One region of the Pseudarthrobacter sp. WHRI 8279 genome, then DNA from elsewhere that is predicted to be linked to it. Evidence: riboswitches for the same ligand, from Rfam matches in the RefSeq annotation. Region 1 holds a riboswitch; each other region holds the start of a gene.
The links. Region 1 has a riboswitch for thiamine pyrophosphate ahead of ABRP28_RS13985 (ECF transporter S component). Riboswitches for the same ligand answer to the same signal wherever they lie in the genome.
Positions count from the first base shown of each region.

Region 2: linked by a shared signal. The riboswitch ahead of thiD (bifunctional hydroxymethylpyrimidine kinase/phosphomethylpyrimidine kinase) and the one ahead of ABRP28_RS13985 (ECF transporter S component) in region 1 are both predicted to bind thiamine pyrophosphate.
Region 3: linked by a shared signal. The riboswitch ahead of thiC (phosphomethylpyrimidine synthase ThiC) and the one ahead of ABRP28_RS13985 (ECF transporter S component) in region 1 are both predicted to bind thiamine pyrophosphate.
Region 4: linked by a shared signal. The riboswitch ahead of ABRP28_RS08485 (FAD-dependent oxidoreductase) and the one ahead of ABRP28_RS13985 (ECF transporter S component) in region 1 are both predicted to bind thiamine pyrophosphate.

Region 1 is NZ_CP168162.1:3,025,326-3,030,102, reverse strand. Features, by position in the region: gene ABRP28_RS14005 (iron-containing redox enzyme family protein) at 1-420, opposite strand, end outside; gene ABRP28_RS14000 (DUF4383 domain-containing protein) at 491-985, opposite strand; gene ABRP28_RS13995 (hypothetical protein) at 1,116-1,325, opposite strand; gene ABRP28_RS13990 (heme-degrading domain-containing protein) at 1,422-1,964, opposite strand; TPP riboswitch at 2,038-2,177, shown strand; gene ABRP28_RS13985 (ECF transporter S component) at 2,242-2,865, shown strand; gene ABRP28_RS13980 (ABC transporter ATP-binding protein) at 2,865-4,421, shown strand; gene ABRP28_RS13975 (energy-coupling factor transporter transmembrane component T) at 4,418-4,777, shown strand, end outside.
Region 2 is NZ_CP168162.1:1,434,648-1,439,424, reverse strand. Features, by position in the region: gene ABRP28_RS06495 (Rne/Rng family ribonuclease) at 1-2,625, shown strand, start outside; TPP riboswitch at 2,825-2,922, shown strand; gene thiD (bifunctional hydroxymethylpyrimidine kinase/phosphomethylpyrimidine kinase) at 2,930-4,489, shown strand; gene rplU (50S ribosomal protein L21) at 4,753-4,777, shown strand, end outside.
Region 3 is NZ_CP168162.1:1,528,347-1,533,123, forward strand. Features, by position in the region: gene ABRP28_RS06965 (VOC family protein) at 1-792, opposite strand, end outside; gene ABRP28_RS06970 (amidohydrolase family protein) at 890-1,972, opposite strand; TPP riboswitch at 2,053-2,160, shown strand; gene thiC (phosphomethylpyrimidine synthase ThiC) at 2,155-3,984, shown strand; gene ABRP28_RS06980 (alpha/beta hydrolase) at 4,055-4,777, opposite strand, start outside.
Region 4 is NZ_CP168162.1:1,875,582-1,880,358, forward strand. Features, by position in the region: gene ABRP28_RS08475 (thiazole synthase) at 1-98, opposite strand, end outside; gene thiS (sulfur carrier protein ThiS) at 104-340, opposite strand; gene ABRP28_RS08485 (FAD-dependent oxidoreductase) at 349-1,701, opposite strand; TPP riboswitch at 1,697-1,814, opposite strand; gene thiE (thiamine phosphate synthase) at 1,842-2,591, shown strand; gene ABRP28_RS08495 (RNB domain-containing ribonuclease) at 2,667-4,196, shown strand; gene ABRP28_RS08500 (DEAD/DEAH box helicase) at 4,498-4,777, shown strand, end outside.

The sequences.
Region 1 (4,777 bases):
GGCCACATACCGGGAGAGGCTGGGGCCGCTGTCGCGCCCGGCCAGGCCGAACAAAATGTCTGCCACTTCGTCGCTGGTGACACGGGACTGGGCAGGGAGTTCCAGATCCCCGGCGGCCGCCGCGGCAGCTTCCCGGAGCGCGGCTTCGAACGGCTTTTCAAGGAGCTGGCGCACCCGGACCAGTTCCGGCACCCACTCCCAGTCGTCGCTTACGCCCTCAAGCCCGGAGTAATGGAGCTCGTAGAGGCAGAAGAGCGTCAGCTGGAGGTCATCGTCGCCAATGATGTCCAGAGTTGCCGGAAGGTGGCCTTCCACCGTCCGCTGCAGCGCCGCCAGGGCGCCCTCATCGGTGCCCGGCAGCTCCGAGAGGGCGCTGAACAAAGCGGTGCTGACGGGACCCCTTGCTGTTGGGACTTTCATGATGCTCCTTCGGGTCTGGCGTGTAGCGGGTCCGTGCCCCCGGCGCTGGGGGCCCGGCAGGAGATGATGGTCAGCGGCGGCGGGTCCCGGGTGCTGACGAACTGGCGGTGCTGCTGGTGTCCGCTGCGGGAGCCGGCCCCCGGGCGAACATGATGGCCAGGGCAATCATCGCCAGGCCAAGAACCAGGTGGAGCCAGTTGTCCGCATGGTTCGCGGGGATGAAGTTCGCAGGGATGGGATCTCCCACCAGGAGCCCGTACAGCCAAAGGACCAGGTAGATGACGCCGCCGTAAATGAGAAAGTTCCGTGCCTGCGGGTGGGAGCGCGACATCAGGATGCCGGCAGCCCCAAAGAGCAGGTGGACGGCGTTGTGGAGGACGGACACCTGGAAGACCCCGAGCAGCAGCGCTTCCGATGCGTGGCCGGCCAGGCGGAGCGAGCCATGATTGGAGGTAACGCCGGGAATGAATCCCAGGATGCCGGCCAGGCTGAAAACGGCGCCCGTTCCGAGGGCAGCGTTCTGCAGGCCTGTGCGGGCGCCTTTCATGCGGATGCTGGCTGCCATGTGCTGTACTCCTCAAACGCTGGAGACAACATAGTAAGCATGATTACTAATAAATGCTAAGCAGCCTTTGTATTCTGCTGGGGCCGGGCGCCGGCGCGCTGAACCCAGGCTGCGCAGTGAACGCAGGCTGCTATCCTCCCGCGCCGTTCCACGCGTACGGGTTTGTGGGCGGGCCTCCGCGGCGGCCGTGCTCGTAGCCTTGTTGCCAGGATTTCCCGACGACGGCCACCAGTTCCGCAAGCAGCGGATAGTAGGGGTGGTCCGGGCCGATGAAAAGCATCTCGTCCGAGGCTTTGTCCAGCGCCGCCCGGACCTGGTTCTCGGATGCTGGACCGGTCACGACGCCCTCCTGGATGGAATACCCGCCACTCGGCTCGAATGTACTCCCGCCGCCCCGGGGGTGTCCATGCACGCGGGGGCGGCGACGGCGTACCCGTCAGTCCGCGCCGGCCTGCCCGAGGATGTCACGGAGGGCCTCGACAACCAGGTCATGGTCCTGCACTTGCGGTAAACCGGACACGGTGACGGTTGCCACGGCACCCACTCCGGTGACATACAGGGGGAAGGAGCCGCCGTGCGCGGCGTAGCGGGTCTGGTCGAACCAGGCGTTGTCTTCGATCCGTCCTCCTTGGAGCCTGGCGCGCAGCCCCACCAGCAGGGAAGGGGCCTCGTACCGGGCGGCGGTCCGCTTCTTGGCCCCGATCCAGTGCATGTTGTCCGGCGTTGCCCCCGGCAGGGCAACGTGGAAGAGGGCCTGCTCGCCCCTGCTGATGTCGATGGCGATGGGCAGCCCGCGTTCCTTGCCCAACTCCACCAGGAGCAGCCCCAGGTTCAGGGCGTCATCCATGGAAAAGCCGGGAAACTGCAACTCCCGGACCTCCGCCTCAATCCGGGCAATCAGTGCTTCCAGGGATCCCTCCGGCTGGGCAGCCTGGGAATCTGGATCGTACCCGGTCATATCTGGTGGATTCGCAGTCATGGCCCACAATCTACCCCTCCCTGCGGTAAACTGAACCACGCCCAACAGGGCGGATATTTCACCAAACAGAATCATTCAACGACAGGGGAGCGCCGCCGTCGGCATCACTGGCCATGCCAGGGACCGCAGGTGGGCGCTGAGAGTGCGGACAGCCGCAGACCCTCGAACCTGATCCGGTTAGTACCGGCGCAAGGGAGTCGAGTTCTCGAAGTGCGCGCAGCGGCAGCAGTGCCGGAAACCGCGCCCACTTTCCCCTCCTGTTCCTCAGGAGGACTACATGGCAACAACAGCAATCAAGAAGCCCGCCGGCAAGTCCTGGCGCGTCGTGGACATCGTGGTGGCGGCCCTCATCGCCGTCGCCGGCGGCGTCATCTTCTGGGCCTGGTCCCAGGGTGCCGCCGCGGTCTCCGGGCCCATGAATGCCGTCTACCCGCCCCTGACCGGCCTGATCGCCGGAGGCTGGATGATTCCGGCTGTCCTGGGCATGCTTATCATCCGCAAGCCCGGCGCTGCGCTCTTCTGCGAGACGGTGGCAGCCACCGGTGAACTGCTCATGGGCTCCCAGTACGGGGCGTCCGTACTGTTCTCCGGGTTCGTTCAGGGCCTTGGCGCGGAGATCATCTTCGCCATTTTCGTGTACCGGAAGTTCAACCTGCCCGTAGCCCTGCTGGCAGGCGCTGCCGCCGGTCTTTTCTGCGGCCTGAACGACTCGTTCGCACCGTGGGGCTGGAACATTGCCTACGCCGCCGGCGACAAGCTGGCGTACATCATCTTCACCGCCATCTCCGGCGCCATCATCGCCGGGGCGCTGTCCTGGGTTGCCACCCGCGGCCTGGCCAGGACTGGTGTCCTGAGCTCCTTTGCATCACGCAAGGCGGCAACGGAGCCTGTCTTCTCCTGATGGGCGCCCCTTCGCGGCATGAGGCATCGACCCCGGTGCGTCCGGCTGCCGTCACGGCCCGTGGCTGGGGCTGGCGCCATGCAGGGCGCACCAGGCCGGCCGTGCGTGCCCTCGACCTGGAGGTCCGCCCGGGGGAGCGGGTGCTTCTCCTGGGACCTTCCGGTGCCGGCAAGTCCACGCTCCTCCACGCCCTGGCAGGGGTGCTGGGGGACATAAACGACGACGGCGGCGACACCGGGGACTCCGACGAGACGGGCTCACTGCTGGTTGACGGCGCCGTGCCCCGGGAGCAGCGCGGCCGGGCGGGACTGATGCAGCAGGACCCGGAGACGCAGGTGGTCCTTTCCCGCGTTGGCGACGACGTCGCCTTCGGCGCCGAAAACCTTGCCGTGCCCCGCGACGCCATCTGGGCCCGCGTGCACGAAGCGCTGGACGACGTCGGACTTTCCCACCTGCCGCTGGACCATCCGACGTCGGCCCTGTCCGGCGGACAGAAACAGCGCCTTGCGCTGGCAGGGATCCTTGCCATGCGGCCGGGCCTGATCCTGCTTGACGAGCCCACAGCGAACCTGGACCCGGCCGGTGTGCTGGAAGTCCGCGACGCCGTGGGCCGCTGCCTGGACAAAACCGGTGCCACGCTGGTTGTGGTGGAGCACCGGGTGGCTGTGTGGAAGGACCTGGTGGACCGGATCGTGGTGCTGCAGCCGGGCAGCGCCACCGATGATGCCGTGCTGCTTGACGGCCCTCCGGACCAGGTGCTCGCCGAAGCCCGGACCATGCTGGCCGCGGCAGGCGTGTGGGTGCCCGGGTACGTTCCGCAGACGCGGGCCCGGTCAGCAAGCCCGGCCGCCCCCTCCGGAGCCCTGCTGCTGGCGGCCGAGAAACTTGCGGTCTCTCGCGAACGCCCCCGCCGCAGCGGCTTTCGGAAAATACCCCCGGTCCCCGTCCAGCAGGACATTTCCGCGCAGGTCCGGGCCGGGCAGGCGCTGGCCATCACGGGTCCCAACGGTGCGGGCAAGTCAACGTTTGCGCTGACCCTCGCGGGGCTCCTGGAGCCGGTGGCAGGCAAGGTTTCCGCAACCCTGGAGCTCAGCCGCGGCGCCGGGATTGACCCTTACGCCTGGAAGGCCGAGGCGCTCATTGAGCGGATCGGTACCGTGTTCCAGGAACCCGAGCACCAGTTCGTCACCGGGAGGGTGCTGGATGAGCTGCTCTTCGGCCCGCGGCACCTTGGACACGGGGAAGAACGCGTTGACGAGCTGCTGGAGCGTTTGCGGCTGACCCACCTCGTGGACGCAAACCCCTATACGCTCTCCGGCGGGGAGAAACGGCGTCTCTCCGTGGCCACCGTGCTGGCAGCGCATCCCCAGGTGCTGGTGCTGGACGAGCCGACGTTCGGCCAGGATGCGAACACCTGGGCGGAGCTGGCCTCGTTCCTGTCCGAGCTTTTGGATGCCGGCACCGCAGTGGTGTCCGTAACCCACGACGCCGAGTTCACGGCCGCGCTGGGTGGCACTGAGCTGCGCATGGCTGCCCCGGAACCGGTGGCGCCATGAGGCAGGAGCTGAACCTGCGCGGCAACCAGGCCCTGCTGGCCCGGGCCAATCCCCTGAGCAAGTTCGCCGCCGTCTTCCTCATCACCGCCGTACTGGCCCTTTCGATCGACTGGGTTTCCGCATCGGTGGCGCTGGCTTTCGAATTCCTGCTGTTCCCTCTCGCTGGCCTGACGGTGACGCTGCTGTGGCAGCGCGGCTGGCCGCTGATCCTTGCCGCGGCCGTGGGAGGCTGGAGTACCTCCATCCTGGCTCCGGACAGCGGAAGGACGCTGATCGACGTCGGCATCTGGACCATGAGCGAAGGCTCGCTGGAGCTGGGGGTGGGCTTCACCCTGCGCGGGCTGGCCATCGCCCTT
Region 2 (4,777 bases), 1.6 Mb from region 1:
AGCCGCCGGAGGCGCCGTGGGCGCGGCCGCCGCGGCCGCAGCAGGACTGGCGAGCGTGACGGTGAAGATGCCGACGGCGCCGCAGACGGCGACGAGGCCGACGACGCTGATGAGGAGACCGCCGGGCCGGCCGATGAAGGCGTGACCTCCCGCCGTCGCCGCCGCCGCCGCCGTGGCGACCAGGACCTTGAACTGACGGGCGGGGGAGACGACGACCCGCCCAACACGGTCACCCGGGTCCGCGCCCCGCGCGCCGTGAGCGAACCCGCAGTGAACAACCGCGTCACGTCCGTCAAGGGTTCCACCCGCCTGGAAGCCAAGAAGCAGCGCCGCCGCGAATCACGCGATACCGGCCGCCGCCGTACCGTCATCACCGAAGCCGAGTTCCTGGCGCGCCGGGAATCGGTGGACCGGCAGATGATCGTCCGCCAGCGCGACGACAGAATCCAGATCGCCGTCCTCGAAGACGGCGTCCTGGCTGAGCACTTCGTGTCCAAGACCCAGCAGGACTCCCTGATCGGCAACGTGTACCTGGGCAAGGTCCAGAACGTCCTGCCGTCCATGGAAGCTGCGTTTGTGGACATCGGCCGCGGCCGCAACGCCGTCCTGTACGCCGGCGAGGTGAACTGGGAAGCCGTCAACCTTGAGGGCAAGCAACGCCGCATCGAGAACGCACTGAAGTCCGGCGACACCGTACTGGTCCAGGTGACCAAGGACCCGGTGGGCCACAAGGGCGCACGCCTGACCAGCCAGATCTCCCTGCCCGGCCGCTACCTCGTCTACGTGCCCGGCGGCTCCATGACCGGCATCTCCCGGAAGCTGCCCGACGTCGAACGCAACCGCCTGAAGCGGATCCTCAAGGACCGCCTCCCGGAGCACGCCGGCGTGATTGTGCGGACAGCCGCGGAGGGTGCGTCCGAGGAAGAGCTGACGCACGACATCAACAGGCTCCGTGCCCAGTGGGAGGGCATCGAAAGCCAGTCGAAGTCCACCAAGATCCTCGCCCCGGAGCTGCTCTACGGCGAACCGGACCTCACCATCAAGGTGGTCCGCGACGTCTTCAACGAGGACTTCTCCAAGCTGATCGTCTCCGGCGAGGAAGCCTGGGACACCATCGAGGCGTACGTCACCTACGTCGCCCCGGATCTCGTGGGCCGGCTCGAGAAGTGGACCAAGGACCAGGACATCTTCAGTGCCTGGCGGATCGATGAGCAGATCCACAAGGCCCTGGAGCGGAAGGTCTTCCTGCCCTCCGGCGGCTCGCTGGTGATTGACCGGACCGAAGCCATGACCGTGGTGGACGTCAACACCGGCAAGTTCACCGGCAGCGGCGGCAACCTGGAAGAGACAGTCACCAAGAACAACCTGGAAGCCGCAGAGGAAGTTGTACGCCAGCTCCGCCTCCGCGACATCGGAGGCATCATCGTCATCGACTTCATCGACATGGTCCTCGAGTCCAACCGGGATCTTGTCCTGCGGCGGATGGTGGAGTGCCTGGGCCGTGACCGCACCAAGCACCAGGTTGCTGAGGTCACCTCACTGGGCCTGGTGCAGATGACCCGCAAGCGCATGGGCACGGGGCTCCTTGAGGTCTTTGGCGAGCAGTGCGAGGCCTGCGCCGGCCGTGGCGTGGTCACCCACGACGACCCCGTGGAGCACCGCCGCGCCAACATCGTGGCCGCTGAGCACCACGTGCAGCGTTCCGAGCACCGGCCGGAGGCACGCGCCGAGGGCAACCGCCCCGAGGTCCAGCGCACGGACAGCAGCCAGCCCGGTGTCCGCCCTGACCGGAAGCGCCGCCGCGGCCGTGGCGGCCAGCAGCCGGAGGCCGCTCCGGCCGCCGCCGTCCACGTCCACACGGTCCACCCCGATCCGACGGACGCCGAGCGGCACGCGAAAGCGGAGGCCACCAGGCTGGCCCTTGCCAACATCGCGGCAGCTGCGCACGCTGCCCACCTGCATGACGATGAGTTGGCTGCCGCCAGGCAGGCAACGCAGGCCCAGCCTCCAGCGCCTGCAGAAACGGAGAAGCACGACGGCGACGCGTCCAGGCCCGCTGCCGTCCTGACCTTTGGCGGGGAGAAGGTAGTCCTGCCGTTCGTGGAGCACGCAGAGGAGCAGCAGGCGAAGCCTGCCCTTACCCTGGACCGCCTTGCCGCGGCCTTCGCCCACCTGGGCGAGCCCGCTCCAGCGGCTGAAACGCCGGCCGAAACGGCAGTGGAAACGCCGGCGGAAATGCCGGCAGGGCAGCCGGCCCGGCGTGAGGCGGAAGAGGCTCCGCGCCAGGCCTCCCAGCCCGAACGGGACAGGGAACGGCGGGAAGCTGAAACTGGCCGGCAGCAGCGGCCGGTGCCTGCCGCAGCGGAAAAGGACTACTCCGACCACACCCTGGAGCAGTCGCGCCCGCGCAGGGCACGCCGCAACCGCAGTGCCAGCCGCGCGCAGGGAGCCGCCAATGAGACCTCGGTCCAGCAGCATGAAAATGTTCCTGCCGCCGCGGCCGGGCATTCCCATGCAGCCAAGGCGCCGGCAACAGACCAGGCGGGTGCTTCCAGGCCGGCCGGCGACAAGCCGCAGGACGCACCGATTATCCTCGGCGTCGGGGTTCCCGCCTCAGAGCTCTAGAAGCTGGAGATCCAGGAACCGGATATCCAGCAGCGGGAGTAGTCAGTGACCGGATGCCCGGCCAGCCACAGGAAGTGGCTGGCCGGGCATCCGTTGCTTAAGGGCGCGCGTTCAACCCGCCGTTCAAACTGCGCGTTCCAGCCCGCGGCGGTCGCACTGTGTCACCTTCAGCCTGCGGACCGCAAAAAAGCTAGGCTAGGGAACCGACACGGGGTGCCGCGCAGAGAGCCGGCTGAGATCCAGACCCGTTGAACCTGTCCGGCTAGCACCGGCGAAGGGATGTCTCTTGTCTTCCACTCTCGCAATGCCCACTGCCTTCTTCCAGGGCACACCTGCGCCTTCTTCTGCAGTTGCTGCTGCTTCTGCCCCTGACGCGCAGGCCCGCCAGTACCGCGACGTGCCCCGGGTCCTGGCCATCGCCGGTTCTGACCCCTCCGGCGGGGCCGGCATCCAGGCAGACCTGAAAAGCATCGCAGCCCACGGCGGTTACGGAATGGCCGCCATCACCGCACTCACAGCGCAGAACACCCGCGGCGTGCGCGGCGTCCATGTTCCCCCCGCAGCCTTCCTCACCCAGCAACTCGATGCCCTCAGTGACGACATCAGCATCGACGCCGTAAAAATCGGGATGCTGGGCGACGCCGCGGTGATTGAAGCTGTCCGGGCATGGCTCGAAAAGGTGCGTCCCGGCGTCGTGGTGCTGGACCCGGTAATGGTGGCCACCAGCGGCGACCGGCTGCTCCAGGAATCCGCCGAGGCAGCCCTCCGCGAGCTGTTGCCCCTGGCCCACCTCATCACCCCCAACCTGGCCGAGCTTGCCATGCTGGTGGGCGGCGAGGTGCAGGAGAGCTGGGAAGGCGCCGTGGAACAGGGACACCGGCTCTCGGCAGCCACCGGGGCAACGGTGCTCGTCAAGGGAGGGCACCTGGCAGGGGACCAGTGCCCAGATGCGCTGGTCGATGCCGGCGGCAGGCTGAACCAGGACGTGGTGGTGGTTCCGGGACAGCGCGTGGCAACGCGCAACAGCCACGGCACCGGCTGTTCACTCTCGGCGGCTATGGCCACAGTCCAGGCACGGCTGGGCGACTGGGAGGCCACCCTCCGCGAGGTCAAGCCCTGGCTGGCCGGGGCGCTGCAGGCCTCGGAAACCCTGGAGGTGGGGACGGGCAACGGACCCGTGCACCACTTCCACCACGTGCCGGCGGTGCGTGGGGAGGGCAGCTTCGCTGCACAGCTGTGGGCGGACGCCAGGAAGGACCTGGCGGACATCTACGCGCTCGAATTCATCCGCGGACTGGTTGCGGGCAGCCTGCCGGAGAGGGATTTTGCCTACTATCTCGCGCAGGATGCCATCTACCTCAACGGATACTCGCGGGTGCTCGCACGGACCAGCGCCCTGGCACCCACGGAGGATGAGCAGCTCTTCTGGGCACGTTCCGCGGCGCAATGCCTGGAGGTCGAGTCTGAGCTGCACCGCTCCTGGCTGAGTACACGGACGGTTGCCCCGCAGCTGGGGCCTGTCACCAAGTCCTACGTGGACCACCTGGCCGCTGCGTCGGCCTCGGGCAGTTACGCTGTCCTCACCGCAGCCGTGCTGCCCTGCTTCTGGCTGTACGCCGAGGTGGGCGCAACGCTGCACGCCGAGTTCGTGGCCGGCGGGGAACCGGCAGGCCACCCCTACGCAGAGTGGCTGCGCACGTACGCTGACGAGGACTTTGCGGCGGCCACCCGCAGGGCGGTCACTATTGTTGACGGGGCCGGCCGCAGCGCTTCGGCGGCGGACCGGGACGCCATGGTGACGGCGTTCAGGCAGTCCTGCCGCCTGGAAGTGGACTTTTTCGACGCGCCGCGCCTTCATTCCTGACTGCCGCCGGCGCCGCCCACCGGTACTATGGTGGGGCACGGGTAAGGGTGCGGACTGGGCTGTGGTTCCTATCACAGACAACGCGCCGGAACCAGCCTCATTTGCGGCCGAAGCCAAAACTAGCGTATTCTAGATCTTCGGTGCTTACGCCAACACTTGGGTTATGACCCCACGGCGTTGAGGCACAGCGAGAGCCCACCCAATTATGGAACCGGGTTCCGCACGCAAATTTGTAATAAACGTCGAGAGAAGTGAGTTCCCAAGTGGTGTACGCGATTGTCCGCGCAG
Region 3 (4,777 bases), 1.5 Mb from region 1:
AACCTTGAGGCGGTCGGCGAGAGAGCCGACGTCGTCCCCTGACGGCACCTCGATGAGGACCTCACCCAGGCCGAGGGTGTCCTTGCGCGGCCCCGCCCCGCGGCTGTTCCAAACGTTCATCGCCATGTGGTGGTGGTAGCGGCCCGCGGAAACAAAGAGGGCCTGCCCATGCCACCCGGCGGTTTTTTCGAACCCGAGGGTACCCACGTAGAAGTCGCGCGCCGTCTGCACGTCGCCCACCTGGAGGTGCACGTGGCCCACGCCGGCCACGGACCCGGCCTGGCGCTCCAGGGACTCTTCGGTGAGGTGCTGCTCAAGGTACCGCTGCGGCGGGAGGGCCAGGCTGTCCATCACCACGTCCGCGCCGTTCCAGGACCAGTTGCTGCGCGGCCGGTCCCAGTAGAGCTCGATGCCGTTGCCTTCGGGGTCGTTGAAGTAGAAGGCCTCACTGACAAGGTGGTCGGCGCTGCCCGTGAACGAGCGTGGTTCGAACCGGGCGGCCGTGGCGATGGTGGCGGCCAGGTCTGCCTGGTTCTCAAACAGCAACGCCGTGTGGAAGAGGCCGGCTTCTCCCCTGCCCGGCAGGTTCAGCCCGGGCGCGGGGGCCAGGTGCACAAGCGGCTTCTGCAGCCGGCCCAGGTAGATTCCGCCGTCCTGCTCGGCAATGACCTCTAAACCGAGGGCCCGCTGGTAGTAATCGGTCATCACCTTCATGTCGCCCACCTTGAGCATCACGGTGCCCATGGCGAGATCGGCAGGAAGAAGATCCTGGCTGGCGGCTTGTGCATTCATTGAAAACTCCCGGTGCTGTGGGGCTTCCGGTTGGCAGCCCTTACACTCTTAAAATTACTTGAAGCTTCAATTTATTCCAAGTCCCAGGAACTTGCCTTCAGCGGATCACCCGTCCGCCCAGGATCACGTGTGCCAGGCCGTTGACCGCCTCCGGCACCTTACGCGGGTCCTCCCGGCACAGGACCACGTCTGCCCGTGCTCCCTCTTCCAGGCCCTCCGCACCCAGCCACTCCCGCGCGCCCCAGCACGCGGCGTCCAAGGCGGAGGCCATGGGCAGTCCGGCTGCGTGAAGGGCCAGGATCTCGTCGCCGATCCTGCCGTGCCTGATCACGCTGCCGGCGTCGGTCCCGGCATAGATCCGCACGCCTGCCTCGAACGCCTCTAGGACCCGTTCCTCCCGGCGTTCCCACAATGAACGCATATGCGCCGCATACCGCGGGAACTTGGGTAAAGCCTGCGCTGCGATGTCGGGGAAGGTGGCGATGTTGACCAGGGTGGGCACAATGGGCACCCCCTGCTCCACGAACCGGGGCAGGTGCCGCGGCAGGAGCCCCGTGGCGTGCTCGACGCAGTCGATGCCGGCGTCCAGCACGTCGTCGAGCGTCTCTTCCGCGAAGCAGTGCGCCGTTACGCGCGCGCCCTCATCGTGGGCGGCGTTGACGGCGTCACGGACGACGCCGTCAGGAAACGAAGGCGCCAGGTCGCCGGCGTCGCGGTCAATCCAGTCCCCCACAAGCTTGACCCACCCGTCACCTTCCCTGGCCTGCTTACGCACGGCTTCCACCAGGCCCTCAGGTTCCACTTCTTCCGCGAACCCCCGCAGGTACCGGCGAGTGCGCGCAACGTGGCGGCCGGCGCGGATCAGCACCGGGACGTCCTTCCTGCCCTGCAGCCATCGGGTATCCGCAGGGGAACCTGCGTCGCGGACCAGCAGGGTGCCGGCGTCCAGGTCCGTCCGTGCCTGTTCTTCGGCCGTCAAAGCATCCACCGGCCCGCCGGCGCCCAGCCCGATGTGGCAGTGCGCATCCACAAAGCCAGGCAGCACGAATCCCGCCAGAATCCTGTCCGGGGCCGTTGCCGGCCGGCGGAACGTCAGCCGCCCGCCAACGGACCAGAGCCCGTGCCGCTCAGTGTCCGGCCCGGTCAGCACCGTCCCCGTGAACTCGATAATTTCTGCCATGAATTTGCCTCTTTCCCGCCCGGACAGGCTAGCACCGCGTGATGTGACACGCCCCGCGTCAAGGCGTGTGGTAGCTTTCATCCTGACCACACGGGTGCCCCTGCAGGGGCTGAGATCGGGCTGCCGCAGCCTGCGACCGTCGAACCTGTCCGGGTAATGCCGGCGAAGGAAGTGAGTATTCCTTGAGTACACCCCATCAGCAGCTGAACCCTGCCCTCAACAACACGGGTGCCGGCCCTGCCGGCAACCAGCCCCCCGTAACGCAATCCCTGAAATCCCACTCCCTGGCATACCTTGAGGACACCGGGAACGGGATCCGTGTTCCCGTGACCGAAATTAAGTTGGAGCCGTCACCCAACGGCGTGCCAAACCAGCCGTTCCGGACCTACCGGACCGCCGGTCCGGGGAGCGACCCCGTTCAAGGCCTTCCTCCTGTCCGCAAGGACTGGATCGAAGAGCGGGCAGACACGGAAGCGTACAGCGGCAGGGAAAGGAACCTGCTCGACGACGGCCGCTCGGCTGTGCGCCGCGGCGCCGCCAGCGCAGAGTGGAAGGGAGCACCTCCGGTGCCCCGCCGCGCCGTCGACGGCCGGACCGTCACCCAGATGCACTACGCACGGCAGGGCGTGATCACCCCGGAGATGCGCTTCGTGGCGCTGCGCGAGAACTGCGATGTGGAACTGGTCCGCAGCGAACTGGCCGCGGGCCGGGCCATCATTCCCAATAACATCAACCACCCGGAATCCGAGCCGATGATCATTGGCAAGGCCTTCCTGGTGAAAATCAACGCCAACATCGGCAACTCCGCGGTCACCAGCTCGATCGCCGAAGAGGTGGACAAACTGCAGTGGGCAACACGGTGGGGCGCAGACACCGTCATGGACCTCTCCACCGGGGATGACATCCACACCACCCGGGAATGGATCATCCGCAACTCCCCGGTTCCCATCGGCACCGTCCCCATCTACCAGGCCCTGGAGAAGGTCAACGGCGAAGCCAACGCCCTGACCTGGGAGATCTTCCGTGACACCGTAATCGAGCAGTGCGAGCAGGGCGTGGACTACATGACCATCCACGCAGGCGTGCTGCTCCGGTACGTTCCCCTGACCGCCAACCGCGTCACCGGCATCGTCTCCCGCGGCGGGTCCATCATGGCCGGCTGGTGCCTGGCCCATCACCGGGAAAATTTCCTGTACACGCACTTCGACGAGCTCTGCGGGATCTTCGCGAGGTACGACGTCGCGTTTTCCCTGGGTGACGGGCTCCGGCCGGGGGCCACGGCCGATGCCAACGATGCAGCCCAGTTTGCCGAACTGGACACCCTCGCCGAGCTCACGCAGCGCGCCTGGGAGTACGACGTCCAGGTGATGGTGGAGGGCCCGGGCCATGTCCCGTTCCACCTGGTCCGGGAGAACGTTGAACGCCAGCAGGAGCTGTGCAAGGGCGCGCCCTTCTACACACTGGGCCCTCTGGTGACCGACGTGGCGCCGGGCTATGACCACATCACCTCAGCCATTGGCGCAACGGAAATTGCCCGCTACGGCACGGCAATGCTGTGCTACGTCACCCCCAAGGAGCATTTGGGACTGCCCAACAGGGACGACGTCAAGACGGGAGTGATCACGTACAAGATCGCCGCGCACGCCGCGGACCTGGCAAAGGGCCATCCCGGCGCGCATGAACGGGATGACGCGCTCTCCAAGGCACGCTTCGAGTTCCGGTGGCGTGACCAGTTTGCGTTGTCGCTGGACCCGGAGACGGCCGAGGCCTTCCACGACGAGACCCTTCCGGCCGAACCGGCGAAAACCGCCCACTTCTGCTCCATGTGCGGGCCCAAGTTCTGCTCCATGCGGATCAGCCAGGACATCAGGGACGAATACGGCTCCGCAGAGGCCCAGGCCGCCCTGCCTGAAGCCGCAGCCGGCATGCGGGGCAAGAGCGAGGAATTCCTGGCCGCTGGCGGGAAGGTTTACCTTCCGGCGCTGAGCGTTCCGCCGGGCGGCCGGCGGTAGCAGCCCGCAGGTTCCGTCCGGCTGGTCATTGGGGGCCGGCCGGACGGACTTATATGGATCAGGCCAAGCGTCAGGAGGCGCGCGCCTGCAGGCGGCTGGCGTCGCTGATGAACGCGCGGATGATGCGGTCCCCTTCAACGGAGTCATGGGGCCGGTGGCCGCCGGCGGCCGTGCGGTGGAACGCCCCTGTCTCGCGGAGGTAGCCTGCGATCTCTTCGTACAGCGGCTCCCAGCCGCCGGTCAGGACAAGCGTCGGCACGCCGGGCACGATGTGCAGCGGGGCTTCCCAGGAAGGTGCCTGCAGCCGCAGCCTCCTGGCGGAGCGCTTCTCCTCTGCGGTCACCGGCTGCTGCAGGTCCGTGGCATAGACCCTGCGGACGAATTCGCGCTGGAAATCCTCGTCACTCAATTGATGCCGGACGTCGAGAAGAGGCTGCATCAGCGCGATGTGCGCTGCCGTGGCCGGCAGTTCAGCGGTCAGGGAGAGGCAGGCCGGCTCTACCAGGGTCAGCGAGTGGACAAGGTCCGGGCGTTCGACGGCGGCCATCATGGCCGCGATGGCGCCCTGCGCATGCGCCACGACGTGCCCGCCGGCGGTACCCCTGCCGTCGTCCCCCAGGGAGCTCAGCAGGATGCGGGTGTCCTCCTCGAACGAGGACTCGATGGGTTCGGCAACGGGATCGAAACCGTGGCGGCGCAGGAACAGGGCATCGTAGGACAGGGCCACACCGTGCTGGCGGGGCCAGGCCGCGGCACCGAAGCTGCCCGCGCCGTGCACGAACACTACCCTCTG
Region 4 (4,777 bases), 1.1 Mb from region 1:
GTGCCCATGATGAGCCGGGATGCCAAGATGACGCCGTCAATGACCAGCGGGTCATTGAGGCCGGAGAGCTGGCTGCTGTTGATGGTGGTTTCGGTCATGGTGGTCAGCCTCCCTGTACTGCCGTGACAAGTTCGACGTCGTCGCCCTCGGCGAGCGCCGTGGCGGACCACAGGCTGCGGGGCACAACCTGGGCATTGCGGGCCACGGCCACGCCCAGCTTCCGGCCGTCCGTGGCCCGGCCGTCAGCAGCCAGTGGACGGCCCGTGACCTCGCTGACGAGCGCCGCGATGGACGAATCGCCGGCCACGGTGCGGCCGGTTCCGTTCAGGGTGATGTTCATGCTGTCTCCTAAATGTTGAGTGGGTGGGCCGCGTCAGCCAGGTGGGAGGGAGCCGCCCAGAACCGGCCCGGGTTGAACGGGGCCCAGCGGGGGTCTTCCCTGCCGTCCAGGAGTTCGCGGCAGATTGCGGCCGCGGCCGGGGTGAGCAGGATGCCATGGCGGAAGAACCCGGTGGCAACAATGAGCCCCGGCACGTCGCCGGCCCCCGGAGCGGTGGGCCCTCCGGGAGCGGGATGGCGGCCTGCGGAGGGCTCGCCGGGCAGGGGCACCCGTCCAAGCAGCGGGGCGTTATCCGGTGTGCCGGGACGGGCACGTGCCGTGCATTCGAGCAGCTCAAGCTCCGCGACGGCGGGCACAAGCACCTGGGCGTCGCGGAGAAGCTGGTACACGCCCCCGGCAGACACTGCCCCCGCGCTGGAGCCTGCGTCCCTTCCCAGCGCATCCTCACGCTGGGTTGCCCCGACCACCACGGTTCCGTCCTGCCTGGGGACGATATACACGGGGGTCCCGCGGACCAGCCCCCGGACAGTTGAGGTCACCAGTGGCCGCAGGTGGGCAGGTACTGCGAGCCGCAGGATGTCCCCGTGCACCGGCCGCAGTGGAAGGTGCAGGCCTGCCGGCAGTCCCGCGAGTTCCGCGGCGTGCAGTCCGTTGGCCACCACCGTCTCCCCGGCCAGGACGGTCCCACCGCCCTCCAGGACTGCTCCGGCAACGGCGCCGTCCCTCCAGAGCAGGCCGGCTGCCTTGTCCGGCACCGCGTATCCGTCGACGGCGCCCGGCACATGACTTCGGTTGCCTGCCGTCCCGCCGGAAGGCCGGGCCAACGCGCGGCGGAGGCAGGCCACCAGCAGCCTGGGATCCACCTGGTGGTCCGCCGGGGTATCCAGCGCACAGGCAATGCCCGGGCTGAGCAGGGGCTCGCGGCGCCGGGCCTCGCGGATGGTGAGCGGTTCAACCGTGAGCCCGTGGGACAGCTGGACGGCACGCAGGTCCAGCAGGGCGCGTCTGTCCGCGGCGTCGGCACCAACGGCGAGGGTCGGCGTCGTCAGATATCCCGGATCCGAACCCGCGGCCGAGGCGAGGTCCGCGGCGAAACCCGGCCAGCGGGCGGAGGCATCGAGCATGAGTTCCAGGAGGTCCTCCTCCTGGTAGTGCAGCTCGCTCACCGGGGCAAGCATCCCCGCGGCCGCCCAACTGGCTCCCGAACCCGGGGCGTCATCGATCACCACCACCGAACGGCCCGACCGCCTCGCCTCCCAGGCGATGCCGTGGCCGATGGCTCCCCCGCCGATCACGGCAACATCCGCCGTGATCGCGGAGCCGGGAACAGGGCGGCTGCTCACACCTTGTGCGTGAGGCATCGATTGTCTCCTTCCCTACGCCGGTATTAACCGGATCAGGTCAAGCGGTCGGCTCTGACGCCCTCTCAGCCCGGCGCTTTGTGACAGCTGCCGCGGCTCCCGCAGTACGAGCCCAGTGTAGAGGAACTAGGCTGGCTCCCATGAATGTGTCCCACCCCCCTGCCGCCGCTTCCCGTCCGTCCGGTACAGACGCCTTTATCAATGCGGAAGGCAGTGCCGGAATCCACAATGCGCGCCTGTACCTCTGCACGGATGCGCGCCGCCGCCAGGGCGACTTCGAACAGTTCGTGGATGCCGCATTCGCGGGCGGCGTGGACACCATCCAGCTCCGGGACAAATCCATCGAAGCCGCCGAGGAGCTGGAACTCCTGGCCGTCCTGAAGGAGGCAGCGGTCCGCCACGGCAGGCTGTGGGCAGTAAATGACCGCGCGGATATTGCTGTGCTCTCCGGCGCTCCCGTCTTCCACATCGGCCAGAAAGACCTTCCCCTCAAGGCAGCCCGGACGCTGCTGAACGGGAACGCCGCAATCGGCCTGTCCAGCCACAGCCCTGACCAGGTGGACGCCGCCCTGGCCGCTGCCGCCGGCCCAGCCGCACTCGACTACTTCTGCGTGGGCCCCCTGTGGGCAACACCCACCAAGCCCGGCCGCGCCGCCGTCGGCCTGGGCCTGGTGAAGCATGCGGCCGCCGCCTCGGCGGCGCAGGGGCAGGGAAAGCCCGACGGCGGCGTGCCCTGGTTCGCGATCGGCGGGATTGACCACGGCAACGTGGAGCAGGTGGTGGCGGCCGGTGCCAGCAGGATCGTTGTGGTCCGGGCCATCACGGAAGCCGATGATCCGGCAGCCGCTGCCGCATCGCTGCTCGGCGCCCTGGACGCTGCCCGCCCCTGACGCGGAGCCGGATCTCCGGGGCAGCCGCGGGCGGCCCGGTGCACTATTTGCGAAATTCGGGCTACGCTGATTTTCGTGTCACATCATCGGCTGGCCCCCAATGTCCACGAGCACACCAACGCCCTCGAGGCTGCACTCAGCGCCCTGCGGACGGAGCTTGAGCTGCCGAACGAGTATCCAAAAGATGCCGTGAAGGACGCCGAGGCCGCGGTGTCGGCACTGCAGCTGCCAGCCCATGACCTCACCGCCATCGACTTCATCACCATCGACCCGGCGTCGTCCACCGACCTTGACCAGGCGCTCTACATTGAGCGGGACGGCAGCGGCTACCGCGTGCTGTATGCCATCGCCGACGTTCCCGCCTTCGTGGCTCCCGGCGGGCCGCTGGACGCCGAGACACGGCGCCGGGGGCAGACTTTCTACACCCCGGACGGCCGCATTCCGCTGCACCCGGAAGTCATCAGCGAAGGCGCGGGAAGCCTCCTGCCGGGGCAGGACTGTTCGGCGTTCGTTTGGGATTTCCGGCTCGACGCCAGCGCCGAAGTCACCGCCGTCACGGTCAGGCGGGCCCGCATGCGCAGCCGCGCCAAGCTCAGCTACAAGGGCGCCCAGGAGGAGCTGGACGGCGGCAGCCCTTCCGCCGTCCTGGTCCTCCTCAAAGAGGTGGGGCTAAAGCGCGTGGCGCTGGAGCGCGCGCGGGACGGCGCAAGCCTGAACATGCCGGACCAGGAGATTGTCCAGCTTCCCGACGGCGGCTACCGGATTTCGGCGGCCCCGCAGCTGCCCGTCGAGGACTGGAACGCCCAGATCTCGCTTATGACGGGCATGGCGGCGGCGCAGCTGATGCTGGCCGGCAAAGTGGGCATCCTCCGCACCATGCCGTCACCGGACGAGCGTTCCCTGCACCATTTCCGGCTCCAGACGGAGGCCCTCGGAAAGCCCTGGGACGGTGAGGTGAGCTACGGCGAGTACCTTCGCAGCCTCGACCCCACCGAGCCCCGGCAGCTGGCCATTATGCATTCAGCGGGAATGCTCTTCCGGGGGGCTGCGTACACGGCGTTCGACGGCACGGTCCCCGAAGACGCCGTTCAGTCCGCCATTGGCGCGGCCTACGCCCACACCACCGCGCCTCTGCGCCGCCTGGTGGACCGCTTTGTCCTGGTGACCTGCGAGGCCCTGTGCAATGGTGGCGAGGTGCCCGGCTGGGTCCGTGATGCGCTGCCCTCGCTTCCCGAGATCATGGCCGGCTCGGACCAGTTGGCGTCCCGGATGGAGCGCATGGCCCTGGACACCGTGGAGGCGGCGCTCCTGGTCAACCACATCGGGCAGGAGTTCGACGCAATTGTCATCTCCGGATCCAAGCCCCAAAAGGAAAACGGGAACGGGAGCACCGGCAAGAACGGCAACGGCGGCAACGGCAGGAACGGAAACGGCCGCAATGGCAACGGCAACGGGGGCTCCGGCATTATCCAGATTGCCGAACCTGCCGTCACGGCCCGCTGCGCCGGCGAGCTGGAGGCCGGCACCAAGGTCCGCGTGCGCCTGGTGTCCTCCGATATCGCCACCCGCGAAGTGCATTTTGAACTGGTCCCGCCACTGTCCTGAAGCGGGCTGATTTCCTTCCAGCTGGCAGGCACGGCGGTCCAAAGCCGGGTTTCCCTGCCCTTGCGGCTAGACTGGAGAGGTAGAAATGGATGCCCGGTCGTTGATTTCCTTGATTTGAAACCAACAAGCCCGCCCCTACGCGATCTTGAGAAACACCCGCTGGTCACCAGTGCCAGCATTTTAGATAGCCCGCGATCGGCTTCCACTGGAATTGCTTGCGCGCCTGAGCGTGCTCCGGAACGGCCAAGGCCGGCCCGTTGAGCAGGCAGCGCCCTTGCCCAAATGAATAAGGAAACTCCACGTGAGTGAATTGCATACCCACCAGCTTCTGACGGACGACTCCGGCACCGAAACGATCGAGCCGGAAGAAACCATCATCTCCGACGAGAAGCCGCACGAGATCGAGGAAAAGTCCTTCGCGGACTTCAACGTCCGCGCCGACATCGTGGAATCCCTGGCGGACGCCGGAATCACCCATCCCTTCCCCATCCAGGCCATGACCCTGCCGGTGGCCCTCTCCGGCCACGACATCATTGGCCAGGCCAAGACCGGCACCGGCAAGACGCTGGGCTTCGGCATCC